Regions from separate parts of the Aquimarina spinulae genome, predicted to be linked through region 2. Evidence: riboswitches for the same ligand, from Rfam matches in the RefSeq annotation. Region 2 holds a riboswitch; the other holds the start of a gene.
The links. Region 2 has a riboswitch for cobalamin ahead of NNH57_RS12925 (TonB-dependent receptor). Riboswitches for the same ligand answer to the same signal wherever they lie in the genome.
Positions count from the first base shown of each region.

Region 1: another riboswitch for cobalamin. It lies ahead of NNH57_RS06450 (TonB-dependent receptor plug domain-containing protein); the one in region 2 lies ahead of NNH57_RS12925 (TonB-dependent receptor).

Region 1 covers NZ_CALSBP010000002.1:153,946-163,016, forward strand. The annotation lists gene NNH57_RS06435 (RNA polymerase sigma factor) at 1-247, opposite strand, end outside; gene NNH57_RS06440 (S41 family peptidase) at 476-1,897, shown strand; gene NNH57_RS06445 (S41 family peptidase) at 1,928-3,409, shown strand; gene NNH57_RS06450 (TonB-dependent receptor plug domain-containing protein) at 3,503-5,446, opposite strand; cobalamin riboswitch at 5,525-5,824, opposite strand; gene NNH57_RS06455 (bifunctional adenosylcobinamide kinase/adenosylcobinamide-phosphate guanylyltransferase) at 5,906-6,418, shown strand; gene cobT (nicotinate-nucleotide--dimethylbenzimidazole phosphoribosyltransferase) at 6,430-7,467, shown strand; gene NNH57_RS06465 (hypothetical protein) at 7,505-7,882, shown strand; gene NNH57_RS06470 (adenosylcobinamide-GDP ribazoletransferase) at 7,879-8,643, shown strand; gene cobC (alpha-ribazole phosphatase) at 8,625-9,071, shown strand, end outside.
Region 2 covers NZ_CALSBP010000002.1:1,660,457-1,669,527, reverse strand. The annotation lists gene cobI (precorrin-2 C(20)-methyltransferase) at 1-50, shown strand, start outside; gene cobJ (precorrin-3B C(17)-methyltransferase) at 47-1,402, shown strand; gene bluB (5,6-dimethylbenzimidazole synthase) at 1,408-2,064, shown strand; gene NNH57_RS12930 (PepSY domain-containing protein) at 2,208-3,671, opposite strand; gene NNH57_RS12925 (TonB-dependent receptor) at 3,775-6,114, opposite strand; cobalamin riboswitch at 6,219-6,408, opposite strand; gene cbiE (precorrin-6y C5,15-methyltransferase (decarboxylating) subunit CbiE) at 6,611-7,807, shown strand; gene NNH57_RS12915 (hypothetical protein) at 7,930-8,331, shown strand; gene NNH57_RS12910 (NAD-dependent epimerase/dehydratase family protein) at 8,506-9,071, shown strand, end outside.

The DNA.
Region 1 (9,071 bases), 1.5 Mb from region 2:
GTACAATTTTTAGGTTCCCTGTTTCTTTAGCCTTAAGCTTATCATAACAATAATTCTTAGTCATTGTCATCGCAAAAGCTTCTACATTTTTATACTCAGCCATTTTACTTTTATTCTTCCATAGCTTCAGTAATACTTCTTGTGTAGCATCTTCTGCTTCTTCATTACTTACAAGCAAACGTTTAGCTAACCTAAAAAGCTTATCTTTAAATCCGTTTGTAAGCGTTATAAATGCTCCTTCTTTCATTTTGGTTGGTGGTTTTCATAAAACTTTGTCAGCTTTATATTAGGGAGACGACTATCTAAGTAATTTGTTACAATCTTTTTTAAAATTATAATAAAGTAGTTACATTTATCACCTTATAATAAGAAGTATAGGTCATTATGAAATAAGTATAACTTTCATTTTTATTCTTCACGGAATGATTATTGATGGATTTCATTAAGACAAATAAAAACAATAAATATAAAATAGATGAAGTACATAAAGTATTTTGCACTATTGTTTTTCGTTGGCAACCTGCTTACTGCATGTTTTGATGATAACGATGATGTACCCCGTATTTCTGGAGCTACAGAAATAAATGATTTTATATGGAAAGGATTAAACCTTTATTACTTATATAAAGCAGATGTCCCGGATTTGGCAAATAATCGTTTTCCATCGAATCAGGAATACACACAGTTTTTAGAAGGATTTTCTACTCCCGAAGCAATTTTCGCGGAATTAAAATCTAAGCAAACTGTATTAGTAAACGGAGAACAGGTAGAAGTTGACCAGTTTAGTTGGATTGTAGATGACTATGTTGCTTTAGAGCAAGCTTTTGATGGGATTACAAAGAATAATGGTATGGAATATGGCCTTGTACGTTATCCAAACGACCAATCTCTTGTGTTTGGATATGTACGTTATGTGTTACCAGGAACAGATGCTGAAGCCAAAGGAATAAAGAGAGGAGATATCTTTAATACGGTTAATGGCACCCAGATGAATGACCAAAACTTTAGACAATTACTATCCCCCGATAGTTATACTATAGGACTGGCTACTTTTGATGGTACTAATGTTACTGCTACAGGAACTTCTGTTTCTCTTACCAAAGTTCAATATACCGAGAATCCTGTTTTTATATCAAAGACAATTGATGTAGGTGGTAGCCCTGTGGGATATCTTATGTATAATTCTTTTACTGGCGATTTTGATCCCCAGCTTAATGCAGCTTTTGCAAAATTTGTATCCGATAATGTAAGTGATTTAATATTAGATCTAAGATATAACGGCGGTGGATCTGTTACCACTGCAATTGATTTATCGAGTATGATTACAGGGCAGTTTAATGGTCAGATTTTTTCGACAGAAGAATGGAACTCTGATCGACAGGCACAATTTGGGAGTACCAACCTTTTTGATAATCAAATTAGAACAGGCGAAGCTATTAACAGTCTTAATTTGAGCAGAGTTTATGTTTTAACAACCAGAAGCTCTGCTTCGGCTAGTGAACTGGTAATTAACGGGCTTGATCCGCATATAAATGTGATTCAGGTAGGAACTACTACAAGAGGAAAATTTCAAGCCTCAATAACATTGTATGATTCTAATAATTTTGGAAGAGACGGAGCTAATGCAGGACATACATATGCTATGCAACCTTTAGTTCTTAAATCTAGTAATTCTGTTGGTTTTACCGATTATCACGGCGGTTTTTCTCCAGAAATAGAAATCGAAGAAGATTATTCTAATCTTAATGTCTTAGGTGACGAAAACGAGCCTCTTTTTAAAGCTGCAATAGATAATATTTTAGGTACAAAAAGTGCTAAAAATTATAATTTGCTACAACTAGAAAGCGTAGGAAGTAGTAAAATGTTTTCTCCCACTTATCAACGAATGTATAAATAAAAATACTTAACGAAAAATTTAAAAACAAAAATGCGTACAGTACAATTTAAAATATTATTTCTTTCCTTATTTATTGTTTTTTCTTGCTCTAATGATGATGATAACCCGCAAGATCAAGGAACACCCCCTGAAGTATTAACCAATTCTGATCAAAATATCGATGAATTTATATGGAAAGGCATGAATACTGCTTATTTGTATAAAGCCAACGTAAGTGACCTGGCAAATGACAGGTTTAATACAAATCAAGATTTTTTTCAATTTTTAAGTAAATTCAACTCTCCAGAAACATTGTTTGATGGATTAAAATCTACCAATCCAGAAGATCGATTCAGTTTTATTGTTGATGACTATATTGCCTTAGAACAAGCTTTTAATGGTGTTTCTAAAAGCAATGGAATCGACTTTGGCTTAAGCTTGGTTTCTCAAGATTCTGATGATGTTATAGGTTTTATACGTTATATATTACCAGGAACGGATGCAGAGGCTAAAGGACTAAAACGTGGAGATCTTTTTAATGCAGTTAACGGTGTTAAATTAACTAGAAATACTGATTTTAATACCGTTTTTGGTCAAGATTCGTATAGCATCAGTTTAATTAATATTAATAATGGAAATATTGTCGAAACAGGTCAAAATGTTTCATTAACTAAGGTTCAATATACCGAAAACCCAATTTTTATTGCTAAAACTATAGAATATCAAGGTCAAAAGATTGGCTATTTAATGTATAATAGTTTTGTTGGTAGTTTTGATGCAAAACTAAATGAAGCTTTTGGGACATTTAAAGCCGATGGAATTAATGATTTAATTCTGGATTTAAGATACAATGGTGGTGGATCGGTAAGAACTGCAATAGATATGTCGAGTATGATCACAGGGCAATTTAACGGAGAAATCTTTTCAAAAGAAATATGGAATGATGAATTGCAAAATCAGTTTTCTTCTGGTGCTGAAGGAGAAGAAGCATTAATCAACAGATTTGGAAATACAATTCGTACAGGTGAACAAATTAATTCTTTAGGAGCTACCAAATTATATGTTCTTACTACCAACAGGACTGCTTCTGCCAGTGAGTTAGTTATTAACGGGTTAGAACCTTATATCGATGTAGTCCAAATTGGAGAATTAACTACAGGAAAATTTCAAGCTTCTGTTACACTTTATGACTCTCAAGGTTTTGGAAGAGAAGGCGCCAATTCAACTCATACATACGCTATACAGCCTTTAGTATTAAAATCTGCTAATAAAAATGGAGTGACTGATTTTATAAATGGATTGACACCTGATCTTATGTTTAAAGAAAATATATCAAGTATGGGTGTTCTAGGAGAAATTGATGAACCTTTCTTAAAAACAGCTTTGGATTTTATAGTTAGTGGTGCGACTTTAACTGCAACAAGTAAAAATGGATTTACAAATGATATAATTGATTGGGAGGCTAAAGCTTTATTGCCAAATTACCAAAGAATGTATAAAGACAATTTTACTTTTTCTCCCATAAATAGATAAATATGTACCATATAATGCTAAACCATCTCTAAAAAAATAAAAACTCCTAAACTATTCGTTTAGGAGTTTTTTGATTAGACCCGGGAGATAATTTTAAAATTCTAGAGTAATTCCAATTCTGGCATTTCTACCTTTGGTACTAAATCCTAAAATCTCCTGATAATCTTCATTGGTAATATTATGCATCGCTGCATAAACATTTAGATTTTTTAGTAATCGATGACTAATGTAAAAATCTAAAATCCCATAACCATCAAGAGAAACTTGTGTTGGGGCAAAAGTAACCGGGTCTGTATTAGCAAAATCATTATCTATACGCTTAGTATTGTATTGATAGTTTAACGAAGTATATGTCTTTTCTCCTAGTTGGTAACCTATACTGGCATTAATCATATGTTTAGGAATTCTAATATTATCATCTAATTTATCAATATTAGTATATGTATAATTCCCTTTTACTGATAGTTTATCTTCTAACATCAATGTAGACACCTCTACTTCTACTCCATCTACCTTAATATCGTCTGGCGAATTAAAGTTCACAAAAGTAGTTGGATTAAAGGTGATGAAATTTTCTGATTTACGATTAAAATATACTACACTCACTGTAGCTTTCTTCTTATGAGATAATTCAACTCCCCCTTCTATAGTTGTACTCTCTTCTGGTTTAAGATCTGGATTTCCGGTAAGAAATGCTGTATCATACAATTGAAATAACGACGGTGTAATATATGCTGTACTATACGATGCTAATCCTTTGATATAATTATCTCCAAATGTATGAGTATATGATGGGTTTATATTGTAGACAACATGATTATCATAGGTGCTATGAATATTATATCTCGCTCCCACATTTAGATTAAAACCAAAATCTGAAGCGTATACTACATTAATATATGGATCTATTATATCAAACTCTGCATCGGTATCACTAATTGTTTCTTCTAGATTTGTTGTGCCAAAAGGAATATTTAGTAGGCTAAATTTACTATACGAACCATTAGCTCCAATAACTGTATGTAGCGTATTGTTAAAGGTATATTTATTATATGCATCAAAAGTATGTACATTACCTTCGTATTTTGAAGGAAAGCTAGACCTGGTAAGATCTCTTTCTAAAGAAGCAAAACTGTTTGTAAATGTAAAACTCCCCTTAGGATATTTAATTTCCCAAAAAGACCCTGCTCTTAATTGTTGGCTTTCAAACCGGTTGTCTCCATCGATTCCTGCAGCAGCATCGAAATCATTTTTATATTGATCCAAATTTCCAAAAAAATGAAACCTGAAGTTATCATTCCATCGGTATCCTAACTTGGCATATACATTAAATTTAGAAAACGCATCACTTTCTGCTCCTTCGACCTCTGCTGCCGATAATCCATCACTAAACTGGTTTCCTATACTTGCCAAATAGCTTACCTTTCCTAAGGTTCCGTTAATCGAAGCCAAGTTTACAAATTCATTAATATCATAATCCTGATCTTCCTGAGATTGATTAGTCCCTATACTGGATTGAAAACTAGCAGCGATTTTTTTCTTACTCTCAGATTTTGTAATAATATTAATTACTGCAGCCGCAGCTCCCGAGCCATATAGCGTACTCGATGCTCCTTTAAGAATTTCAATTTCCTGTACCTGATTCACCGATAATAATCGTAAATCAAAATCTCCAGAAGAAGTAGAAGGATCGCTAACGGTTACTCCATCAATTCTAATCACTACCTGGCGGTTACGCCCTCCTCGTACATAAACCCCAAGATCTTGTCCTGCCACACTGCTATTACCATTAATAAATAAGCCAGTTGCTCTTGTAAGTACCGTAGCTACCGATTGTCCCTGGCTACGTTCTAGTTCTGCAGCGGTAATTTTAGTAATTACTTTACCACTTTGTTCTCGTTTTAAACTAAACTTAGAGTCAGAAATAACCACCTCGTCTAGCTCGTTAACCACTTCATCTATTTGGATCTCCTGTCCAAATACAAAAGAAGATCCCAACATTAAAAATGCGGTTCCAAAAAATACTTTTTTGTTCATTACTTAAACACTTAATTTTTACAATTACCGGAAAAAAGTATGTAGTTTACCCATACCCAAACCTTTGTCCCGAAAGTTTGATTACATCGAATAAAGGCAGGTCTCCTGGCTCGCGTCTTGTTGTTTACCTTCCCGATCGCCATAACGAGCAGTGGTTATAAAGAATTAACAACAAGCATCCATTTTAATGTGGACACAGCATACAGTTGCGGGAACAGCTCAGGGATATTGATTTACGATGCTAGATGTTAGAAATACGATTAAAAATTAAAAATCGCTATTCATTTATCTATCTTCATTTTTTATTGTACCTGATTCCCTTTTAATCCTCAACTCCCTTGATTAAGGAGTATCAGAACCAAAATTCTGCGCGAATGTATTATATTTTACCGAATTTCGGATTACTTTAACAAATAAATAATGTATTCAATTACCTTTGCTTTCTCTAAAACCAATTCAATGTTATATTACATTACAGGAGGAGAACGTTCTGGTAAAAGTGGATATGCACAACGTTTGGCATTACAATTATCTGATACTCCTTATTATCTAGCCACTTCACGCGTTTGGGATGATGATCATCGCAAACGTATAGATAGGCATATTGCAGATCGTGACGAACGTTGGACTTCTATAGAAGAAGAAAAAGAAATTTCTAAAGTTGTAAAAAAGGATAGCATCGTTGTAATCGATTGTGTAACTTTGTGGCTTACCAACTACTATATGGATACAAAAAATGATGTCCAGCTCTCTCTGTCGCAAGCAAAAGCAGAATTTGCTAAACTATTAGATATAAATGCGACTATAATTATCATTTCTAATGAAATCGGAATGGGAGTTCATGCTACTACTGAAGTGGGCAGAAAATTTACAGAACTACAGGGTTGGATGAATCAACATATAGCCAGTCATGCCGATAAAGCAATATTAATGATTTCTGGTATTCCTGTAGAAATCAAAGAATCTAATTAACCAAAATACGCATGGAATTTACTATAAAACCTATCTTTAATAATAGCCTTGAAGCTACTCTTCAAAACAAAATTAATACTAAAACAAAACCTGTCGGAGCATTAGGAGTACTTGAAACAGTCGCCTTACAAATAGGTATGATTCAAAACACAGATCAACCGAGTTTAAACCAATCCACAATTCTCGTTTTTGCGGGTGATCACGGTATTGCCCAAAAAAGAGAAGTCAACCTTTACCCTCAGGAAGTGACTGCACAAATGGTTTATAACTTTATAAATGAAGGAGCGGCTATAAATGTTTTTTGTAAACAACACCAAATTGCGCTTAAAATAGTAGATGCCGGGGTTAATCATGATTTTGAAAATACTTCTGGCATTATTCATGCAAAAATTGATTATGGTACTCAAAATTATCAGGAAAAACCTGCTATGACGATAACGCAATGTACAGAAGCTATACAAAAAGGTGCCGATTTGGTTACAGATACATTTAATAATGGTTGCAATACTATAGGTTTTGGCGAAATGGGAATCGGAAACACCTCTGCTGCTTCATTATTAATGTCATATTTCACAGAGATTCCGATAGCAGAATGTGTGGGTTCTGGTACAGGACTGGATACTTCGGCTATCAAAATCAAACAAAAAATTTTATCTGAAGTATACCAAAAACATACCCCTTCTTCTCCTCTTGATGCCTTAACAATTTTTGGAGGATTCGAAATTGCCATGATCACAGGTGCAATTTTAAAAGCAGCAGAACTCAAAATGACTGTTATCATCGATGGGTTTATCGTTACTTCTGCTGTATTGGTTGCACATGCTATGCATCAAAACGTATTAGATTATTGCATATTTGCACATACATCTGAAGAGCAAGGACATCAAAAAATGTATGAGTTCTTAGATAAAAAACCATTGATCAACCTTGGTATGCGCTTAGGGGAAGGAACAGGAGTTGCTGTTGCATATCCTATTATAGAATCTGCAGTTGCTTTTCTTAATACTATGGCTAGTTTTGAAAGTGCTGGAGTTTCTGGTAATAACTAACTGTTCTAAAATACCCAAATTAAAAATATGAAAACATATGAAAAGAGGTGTGTTATCTGTTATTATTGCATGCATAGGTTTTTATTTCATGTATAAAATTAATCTATCGGGACATCATGTATTTTTAGAAATAAAAGAGAATACAGAAATTGCTCCTACAACACAAGTTCTTAGTAAACTATATAAAATCACTACTCTATGCATAGGGTTATTAAGTCTATATTTAGGGGTTATTTCTGCTCTCAAAAAAAATAAAATAGGAGTTTTAGGTATCGTATTTTCAATAGTTCTCATTATTTTGGCATGTATACCATTTTCTAAATATCTACAGAAGAATTCTGCTATTAACACCGATTTCCATGCTAAAAAAGTTGCCGTCCTTACAAAAATGATAAAAGAAACATACTATTTATGAAAAAGGAAATTCACATCTTTTTTACTGCATTGATGTTTTTTACCCGTATTCCTTGCCCAAAATGGGTAAATCATGATCCCGAATATTTACATCTTAGCTCCAAGTACTTTCCTCTAGTGGGGATCATTGTCGGAAGTATTGGTGCTATTGTTTTTTATGGAGCTTCTTTTATTTTTTCGGTAGAAATTTCAGTAATTCTATCTATGTTTTCTACCATTTATGCTACAGGTGCATTTCATGAAGATGGATTTGCAGATGTATGCGACGGATTTGGTGGTGGGTGGACCAAAGATAAGATCCTTTTGATCATGAAAGATTCTCGTTTAGGTACATATGGTACTATTGGGTTATTGTTAATGCTAAGCATAAAATTTGCAGCATTAAGAGAAGTAGAAATGTATTACATCCCATTTTTATTAATTTCTGGACATGCCCTAAGTCGTTTTATAGCCACCACCTTAATCTTTACGCATCCTTATGTAAGAGATACAGAAAACAGTAAGGCAAAACCAGCAGCAAAAAGCATGAGTATACATTCATTATTAGTAAGTGGTATATTTGGTATTGCTCCTTTATTTTTCTTCAAAAATCCCATGATATTTCTTACCTTAATCCCCATGTACCTGTCAAAAATGTTCTTAGCAGCCAAATTCAAAAAATGGATTGGCGGTCAAACAGGAGATTGTGCAGGTGCCGTACAACAACTGAGCGAAATTGTTTTTTATCTTACTAGCATAGCACTATGGAAATATATCTGGTAAGACATACCACCCCAAATATCGAAAAAGGAATTTGCTACGGACAAAGCGATATAGGAATTACAAATACCTTTACTGCCGAAGTAGAAAAAATACATCAATCTATTCCTGTTCATGAAATTACAACTATATATAGTAGTCCATTACAGCGGTGTAAACTATTAGCCCAAACATTCAAAAAAGAAATCATCTACGATCATCGACTTAAAGAATTAAATTTTGGAGATTGGGAGTTACAGCCCTGGGATGCTATACATAGTTCTGAAATAGATCCCTGGATGAACGATTTTGTAAATGTGCAAGTCCCAAATGGAGAGTCATATATCAAACTACAAGAACGTATTTTGGATTTTTATACCTCTCTGGATCATATTTCTGAAGAAAAAATTGCAATAATAACGCATGCTGGGCCTATGAGAGCATTGCTTGCC
Region 2 (9,071 bases):
TGACCAATAGAGAAATCCCATATTTCTCTTTATTAATTATCAAACAATGATCAAAGTTGTAGGACTAGGTCCCGGGCATTCAGATTATATCATTCCATTGGCTACACAGGCAATTTCAGAAGCCTCTGTAATCATAGGATATCACTATTATTTTCAATTTATTCAACATATAGTACGTCCTGATGCTTTATGTATCGGTAAAGAATTAAGTGAAGAAGAAAAAAGAGCAGAAATTGCAATACAACACGCTCTAGAAGGAGAACATGTTGTTGTAATTGGTTCTGGTGATGCCAGTATATATGCAATGGCATCTATAGTATATCAAAAGGTTGCAGAGCAAAAATTAGATATTCCTGTAGAGACAATACCGGGCATTTCTGCCTTTATCACAGCAGGAAGTAAATTAGGAGCTATCTTAGGTCATGATTTTTGTTGTATTTCCTTATCAGATTTAATGACTCCCTGGACCACAATAGAGAAGCGTATTCATGCTGCGGCAATGGGAGATTTTGTAACAGGGTTGTATAATCCTAAAAGTAAAAAACGGTATTGGCAATTGGGAGCGTTAAAAACCATTTACCTTAAATATAGACCCAAAACTACTCCTGTAGCGATATGCAAACAATTAGGAAGAACAGAAGAAGAGATTAAAATCACCACTTTGGCAGAGTTAGATGTCGATGAGGTAGATATGTTTTGTGTGGTGTTGATAGGGAATAGTCAAACTTTTAGATATAAAGATCATCTAATCACACCAAGAGGATATTTAAACAGAAAACCAGAGACTGGTGTAGAAATACAGCAAGCTAGTTTTAATGAGATATTAAATAATATCCCATCAAATACATTAGCAAACGATGCTTTATGGGCAGCAATACGATGTATTCATACCTCTGGTGATTTTGAATATATAAACTACCTGGAAACTTCTAAGCAGGCAATTACTACCTGGCATGATTATCTTAAAAATGGAGGAACAATCGTTACCGATGTAACTATGGTGGCTGCAGGAATTACAAAAGCGTATACCGCCAAATATGGTAACCAGGTGATTTGTTTATTAAATGATAAGGAATCTCTTCAGCTTGCAGAAAAAGAAGGATTAACACGAACACAGGCGGGAATAAAACTAGCTGCAAAAAAATACCCCAAAGCACTATTTGTTATCGGAAATGCACCTACCGCATTAATTGAGATTGCAGATCAGATTCAAGAAGGAATATTATCTCCGACAGGAGTTATTGGAGCGCCAGTAGGATTTATCAATGTAATTGAATCTAAAGAACGACTAAAAGCAATATCTCATATTCCGTATGCATTAATTACCGAAAAGCGAGGAGGTAGTAATTTTGCAGCGGCTATTGTTAATGCAGCATTTACGCTAGAAGAAGCTAAATTATAGAATATATGAAAGAGCATCCACAACGTGTATTTAACGATAAAGAACAAGCATTGCTCGAAGAGGTAATGGCGCATCGCAGGGATGTCCGAGGGAATCGATTTTTAAATACTCCCATATCTCAGGAGTCAATTGATAGGATCATAGAAGCTGCATTGGCAGCTCCTTCGGTAGGGTTTTCGCAACCCTGGGAATTTGTATTGATCAGAGATCAAAAAACGAAGCAAGCTGTAAAAGAAACTTTTTCTGAAGAAACGGCACGTGCCGCAATTCAATTTACAGACGAAAAGCAAAAAGAATACATCAAGCTTAAACTAGAAGGGATTTTAGAATCTCCTTTAAATATGGCAGTGTTTTATAAACCTGCAGAAGGCCCTGTTTTGGGACAAACAAGTATGCCTAATATGGGTAAATACAGTGTGGTTTGTGCGATACAAAATATGTGGCTTATGGCACGATCCTTAAATATAGGTATGGGATGGGTAAGTATTTTAGATCCTGAAAAAGTAAAACAGGTACTTGATGCTCCAGAACAAAACCAATTAATAGGATATTTATGTTTTGGGTATACCGACATGTTTTATAACCAACCCGAGTTAGAATTAAAAAAATGGGATCGTAAAAAACTTCAAAAAGAAGTTGTTATTCAGGAAAAATATAAATAATTGAGAATGTTACTACGCTTCGTTTTTAGCAAAATGAATTGCTCTGGTTGAGGTTTGTGAATTTTGTCATTTTTATTACACAGAAATTACTACAATCAAATTGAAAAGTAATAGATATATTAATGATATTCTACCGTAAAACTTTATTTTTTAGATTTCTTCTCCTTCCTTTTTACCCTTTTTCTATTTTTTCTTTTAATGAATTTAACTCCTAATCCAGTTGCCGAAAAACTAAGTACTGTACCTCCTGTTAATAAAATAAAAAGAACAATATCCCATAAAGGCCTGTTCCATGCCAGAAATGAGAAATCTAAACTATGTAAACCGTGATAAATCCAGCGTTGAATTTTGTTTTTTGTAGCACATTTGTATACTACCCTGGTTGTTTTTGGATTGATATAATAGGTTATATTTTTAGTGGTTTTAATTCTAATTATCGGTAAATCTTTATCATTATGTCGACTATAATAATAATTGTCATATTCTTTTAAGAGAATACTTTCTTTCACTTCATTTTCTGGAGAAAAAGAATTTACAATTTTTTGATAGCTATCTATGCTTAAAGAAGGGTTAGCGTTATATAAACTATATAAAGAACTTGTATTTTGAAAAAAAACTTGGGCATAAACATTATTTTGAAAAAAATTAAAACTTACTTCTTTAAATTTCTTTTGTTCTAACTGATTTAGAAAACTACTCCAACTATCCTCATTATAGTAATTTATAGTATGTTTTTGCATTTGCCATTTTAGAACTTCTTCTTTTTGTAATTGTGTACTAGGAGTCCATCCAAAAGGGGTCATACTCATCCACCCACTAAAAATCCAGGTACATACAAATACCCCAAAAACCAATCCAAAATAATAATGATAATTGTACCATTTGTTTTTGAATCTTTTAAACTTGGCCTTTGGTTTCTTTTTGTATCTCACCAATCCAGTTATTATACCTGTAATTACCATGATGAATCCTAATGCGGCTAACCATGTTACCAGTTGTGCCCATAATGTATTATGAATTCTAATATCCTTAAAGTAAATCCAATGAGGAATAGCACCCAACCACGACCAAAATCTTTCAGAACTGGTATTTATAGCAAGTAACTCTCCCGTTACCGATGAGATATAAACCAACGTATTGTTTTCGTCCTCAAATTCAATTTTGAAAATAGGCATATGTGGTAAATACTTTGTTCTTGGAATCCATTGGTCTAGCTCTGCTAATATTTGGATAGTAGAATTAGCCGTTATTCCTGTGTTTTTTGCTGCGATTTTTAGCGCTATCTCTTTTGTTAGGATTACTTTTTGTCCATTATCTGCATATTTGGAAAAAATTCCCCCCTGATCTGTAATCAAATGAAAAACAGGTCTATTGAGAACATAATTCAGTCTAAGTTGGGATATCTCGTCAATAGTATCATTTTTAAAAACAGTTTTAGGGGATAATACCTCAGTATTTACAGAACTAGAAAGCATTTCTATTCTTTCAGTTTCACTTAGATTTGGAAAACTTTGATACATCATAACAAAGCCCGATAAAAACCAAATTAAAAATAAAGCACAAAAAAAAGTGCCAAGCCAATGATGTAAAGAAATAATCTGTTTCATCTGTTTTTACAATATTTCAGTGGATAAATTGTAGATTTTATTAAAGTAATGGAAAATGTACCGATAGTTAGATTACATCGATACATTCTCCTTTTAAGTTTGTTTAAAATTTATATGCCAAACTTAATTTATAATTTCTTCCCTGGCCAGGGAAAAACTGATTTGAATAGATCGCATCGGTAAAATAAAGTGTATCGCCAATATTATTTATGTTTAATCCTATTCTAACTTTTTTTGCTTGATAATAAAGAGTTCCATCTATGGTCGTATACGATGGTAATGTATATGTATTGCTTGAATTGGTATAGTTTTTATCTACGTAATTTAGCCCTAATCCAGCTCCCAAACCTTGCAAATACCCTTTTTGAAATTCATAATTTCCCCAAAAATTAATAGAATTTTTAGGAGCATATGGTAACCTGTTTCCTGCTGGTATAGTCTGTAACGTTTTATTATAATCTCTAATTTTGGCATCTACGAAAGCATATCCTGCTTTAATATAAAATCCTTCAAAAGGTTTTGATTCAATATCGAATTCTATCCCTTTAGAATCTGCAGAACCTATTTGCTGGTAATCATCGACACTTGTTTTTTCTACGATATTATTTTTTAACATAAAATAAGCTGAAAGTGTAGCAGTAAACAAATCGTTTTTTTGAAACTTGATTCCTAATTCATTTTGAAAACCTGTTTCAGGGTCAAATACTTTTCCATCCGGAGTTACTCTTCTTGATGGTTTAAAATAGTTTGAATATGAAGCAAAAATGCTAATCATATCTTTTATTGGTTGGTAAACAATACCTGCCCGATATGTGAAAGAAGATGAAGGGATTTCTGTACGAACTCCAGAAGTAATTAAGTTCCTGTTATTGTCAATAATATCTCTATAATAAGTTCCGATAAATGTATCATAACGCAGTCCTATTAATGCTTTAAATTTATCAGAAAATTTAATCCAATCTTGCAAGTAAAAAGCGTATACTACCTCTTTTTTTATATCAACTTTATTATCTATTGTCTCAATGTGCCCTTGGTTTAAAGTAGGGTTTTGAACAGAAATAGTTGTAAAAGTTCCAGGGCCAATTACTTCTCCTCTAAAAGTCTTACGATCTAAAATACTGATAGAATTCCCTAGTAATGTCTTATGTTTTATAGTACCTGTTTTGAATGTATAGCTTAAATCTAATTGATTTTGCAAAGTTTTGGTTTTATGATTAAAATAAAACGGGAAAGCTCTGGTGATAGAATCTTTAGTTGGATTTAACTCTAAAAACTCTGTAGAAAGATAATCTATATCATCATTTGAATATGATAAGAGATTGGATAACTTTAAATTAGAATTAAAATCATGCGAGTATTTTATTTGATAATCAAGACGTTTGTGTTTTAAATAATCTTGCGGATCGTTGTATCTGGTCTCTGGATCCATTCCTGGGATAACAGAACTGTCTTCATCTACAGGAATACCAGTATCTGTATCATATACATCTTTATTAGTCTGAAAGTAGAAAGCTAACTTGTTATTTGCTGAAGGTGTATAATCTAACATTAAGGATCCATTATTAGTCGCTATACCATAATCTCTCCACCCTTGAGTACGTGTCGTTCCTATATCTACTCTATAGCGTAATTTATCTGAAACTGGACCACCAATACCACCTTCAAGATTATAAGTGTCATAACTACCATAAGTGGCTTTAAAATTAGCTTTTTGTTTATGTGTAGGTTTTTTGCGGACTATATTTATAATTCCTCCTAATGCCGAATGACCATATAGAACCCCTGCAGGGCCTTTGAGTACTTCTATTCTTTCTACATTTGCCAGGTTTGTTGAAGGTGCACTGGTAGATATGTTATGCCGTTCATCTCTAACACCATCAACTAGCATAACAAAATTATTAAATCCTCTAATTCTAAAAGTTTGGAAACCTCCATATCTATTTATAGGCCTTACGCCTGTAACACTTTTAACCGCATCTCCTATATCAAAAACATTACGTTGTTGCATAATTTCTCCATTAATACTGTTGGTAGTTACTGGGATGTCTATGTTTTTGATCCCTAATTTGTTTACATTTAGTATTTCTTTATTGGTTTTATTACTTCCCCCATTAATAAATACTTCTTCTAATCCAGTAATGTTTTTTTTAAGGGTTACATTCAAAATGAGAGATTCTCTATCCACAATAATATTTTTAGTAATTTGTTGATAGCTAATGGCAGAGAACGAAATGTTGTAATTCCCTTTTTCTAATGAGATCGAATACTTTCCTTCTTCATCTGTAATTGTTTCGTGATTTGTCTGTTGTATATAAACAGATACATTAGAAATTCCTTTTCCAGAAATTTGACTTTTTACAGTTCCAGTAATTGTAATGTTTGATTGTGCGTAGGTCATGAACCCCCATAACAATAAGACACTGCATAATACTAATTTTTTCATTTTTTAAATTGAGATTAAGCAGGGAAAAATGCAGAAATAAATAAAGACTACCTTTTAGGTTAAAGGCAGTTATTATTATTTTCACTCTTTACCCGAGAGTTAATAATTATTTAGATTTTATGGCAGGTCTCCTGACTTAATTCGGTAATTACCTCCTTCCCATAGCCTTTGCTACAGTGGTTTTATGGTACTACTTTTTTGTGAATCTTACAGTTGCGGGAACAGTTTTGGACTCTCACCAAATTCCCTTTTAATTTTCACCATAGGTGAAAAACCATTTATCGGGCGCAAATATAGTTTTTTTGCTGTTGGATCAAATTGAAAGTGATGTGTTTTCATTTATAATAACTGAATATTTTTTGCTCTAACACTAAACAATTGTAAATGAGAGAAAGGATATGGTTTTAGAGAGGAGTGATAAATATTTTGATTTCTATAAACTTTAACTTCGTAGCTTTGTTGATTCAATAAGAATATATACAACATCAATAGCACTATGATCTTCCATATTATAGGTATCGGAAATAAGACCCCGGATTTTACAACAGAACAACAACAAAGTATTCTGGACACCTGTGTTTTTAGTGGAGGAAGACGTCATTACGAATTGGTGAAAGACTATCTTCCCAAAAATCATCAATGGATAGCTATTCAATCTCCGATGTCTCAGGTATTCGAGGTATATGAAAAAGCAGCAGTACCGATTATTGTTTTTGCTTCCGGAAATCCACTGTTTTATGGATTTTCGAATACATTAAAAAATAAATATCCAGATGCAAAAATCATAACAACTCCCTATTTTAGTTCGATTCAATTATTGGCTAATGCAATGCATTTGAATAGTAACCAGTTAGAAACCGTAAGTGTGCATGGAAGAAGCTGGAAAGCATTAGATACTATCTTAATCCAACAAAAAGAAAGTATAGGAGTGCTTACAGATGCAGAAAAAACTCCAGCCACCATTGCAAAAAGACTTTTGGAGTATGGATATGATAATTATAAAATTATCGTAGGGGAAGACATAGAAGGAGAACAGGAAAAATTTCAGAAATTATCTTTATTGGAAGCTTCAACAATGAAGTTTCACTCACTGAATTGTGTGATACTAAAAAAAACAGCGCATCGTCAAATTGATTTTGGGATAAAGGATGCTGATTTTAAAGGCTTACCTGGCAGGCCTAAGATGATTACCAAAATGCCTATTCGATTAACTACCTTACATTATTTAGATATTCTTACTGTTGATATAGTATGGGATATCGGTTTTTGCACTGGATCTGTTAGTATAGAAGCCAAATTAAAAAACCCAGATATAGCGGTAGTTGCTTTCGAAAAAAGGCCAGAATGTGAAGCAATTATGATAGAAAATCAGAAATGTTTTGGCGTTCCTGGTATTCAGGTAGTAATGGGAGATTTTTTTGAACACGATCTTACTCAGTTTGCAAAGCCTGAAGCAATTTTTATAGGAGGTCACGGCGGCAGATTAGAAGAACTTTTTCTAAAAATCACTCCGGTTTTACAACTTGAAACCTGTATAGTAATTAATGCTGTAAAAGAAAGTTCGGTACAAGCTTTTAAAGCAGGTTGTAACAAAATAGGATATACCGTTGTAGAAGAATCCATACTGTCATTTGATAAATACAATCCAATTACGTTGCTTAAAGCAATAAAATTAAGATCTAAAACCAAATAGAAATCTAATTTTTTATTCAGTATCTGGTTTGCTTTTTTTAATAAAATTCACGGTTTCCAGTGTGTTATTCACTTCACATAGTGTATACTTTTGTATCTAAGTATTAGGAAAAGAATATGATTATGAAAAAAAATAAACTACTTAGTTTACTGATGATTGGTGCTGCTGTTCTATATTCTTTTAGAAAGAATGGTGATATGTCTAAACTTGACATGAAAAAGATAGAAATAGAAACAGAAGTAGAAGAAACCAACAGTGTTATAAGTACTATTTCTTCTGAAAAATTCCTTACAAATAATCTTATTGTAGAAGTTATAGATACTAAAAACATTCCATTACCGAATGTTGAAATTATTATTGATAAAACCACAAAAACTAACGATGATAATAAGTGTGTCACTTACGAAAACATTTTATTGAATGAAGGTTATTGCCTAGAGTCATGCACAGAAGATTTGATCGAATCACTCCCAAATACCCGCATAACACCATTTCTGATATTGGATTATCGTTATAGGCTTTAGAATCATTAGCGTCTGTTTGTAAAGCCTGTTATATAGAGAGTGTAAACAACAAGAAGTTTGTATCAAGCCCTATTATGGATCTTGAAAATAATTCATTTTAAACAAAACCTATCCCATATATGATCAATTTATGTAGGTTTGCCAAATGAAACGAGCATTAAAAAATTTCAACGTGTGAAAATAACTTCACTTGTAACTGGCGGAGCGGGATTTATAGGTTCGCATGTGGTCAATCATTTACTAAAACAAAATCACCAGGTTATAGTTTTAGATGATCTTTCCGGAGGAGATAAGGAAAATATAAACTCAGCAGCACTATTCTATGAAGGTTCGATACTAGACGTTACCTTAATACATACTCTTTTTGATAAGTATAAGTTCACCTATGTTTATCATTTGGCAGCCTATGCGGCTGAAGGACTAAGTCATTTTATTAGAAATTTCAACTACCAGAATAACCTGATCGGTAGTGTTAATTTGATTAACGCATCGGTAACCCATGAAGTGAAATGTTTTGTTTTTACCTCTTCTATTGCAGTCTATGGGACAAATACATTGCCATTGGTAGAAACACAATTTCCGCAACCAGAAGATCCTTATGGAATAGCAAAGTACGCAGTAGAATTAGATCTGATAAATGCACAGAAGATGTTTGGTATGGACTATATTATTTTCAGACCTCATAATGTATACGGAAGACACCAAAATATAGGAGATAAATATCGTAATGTCGTTGGGAT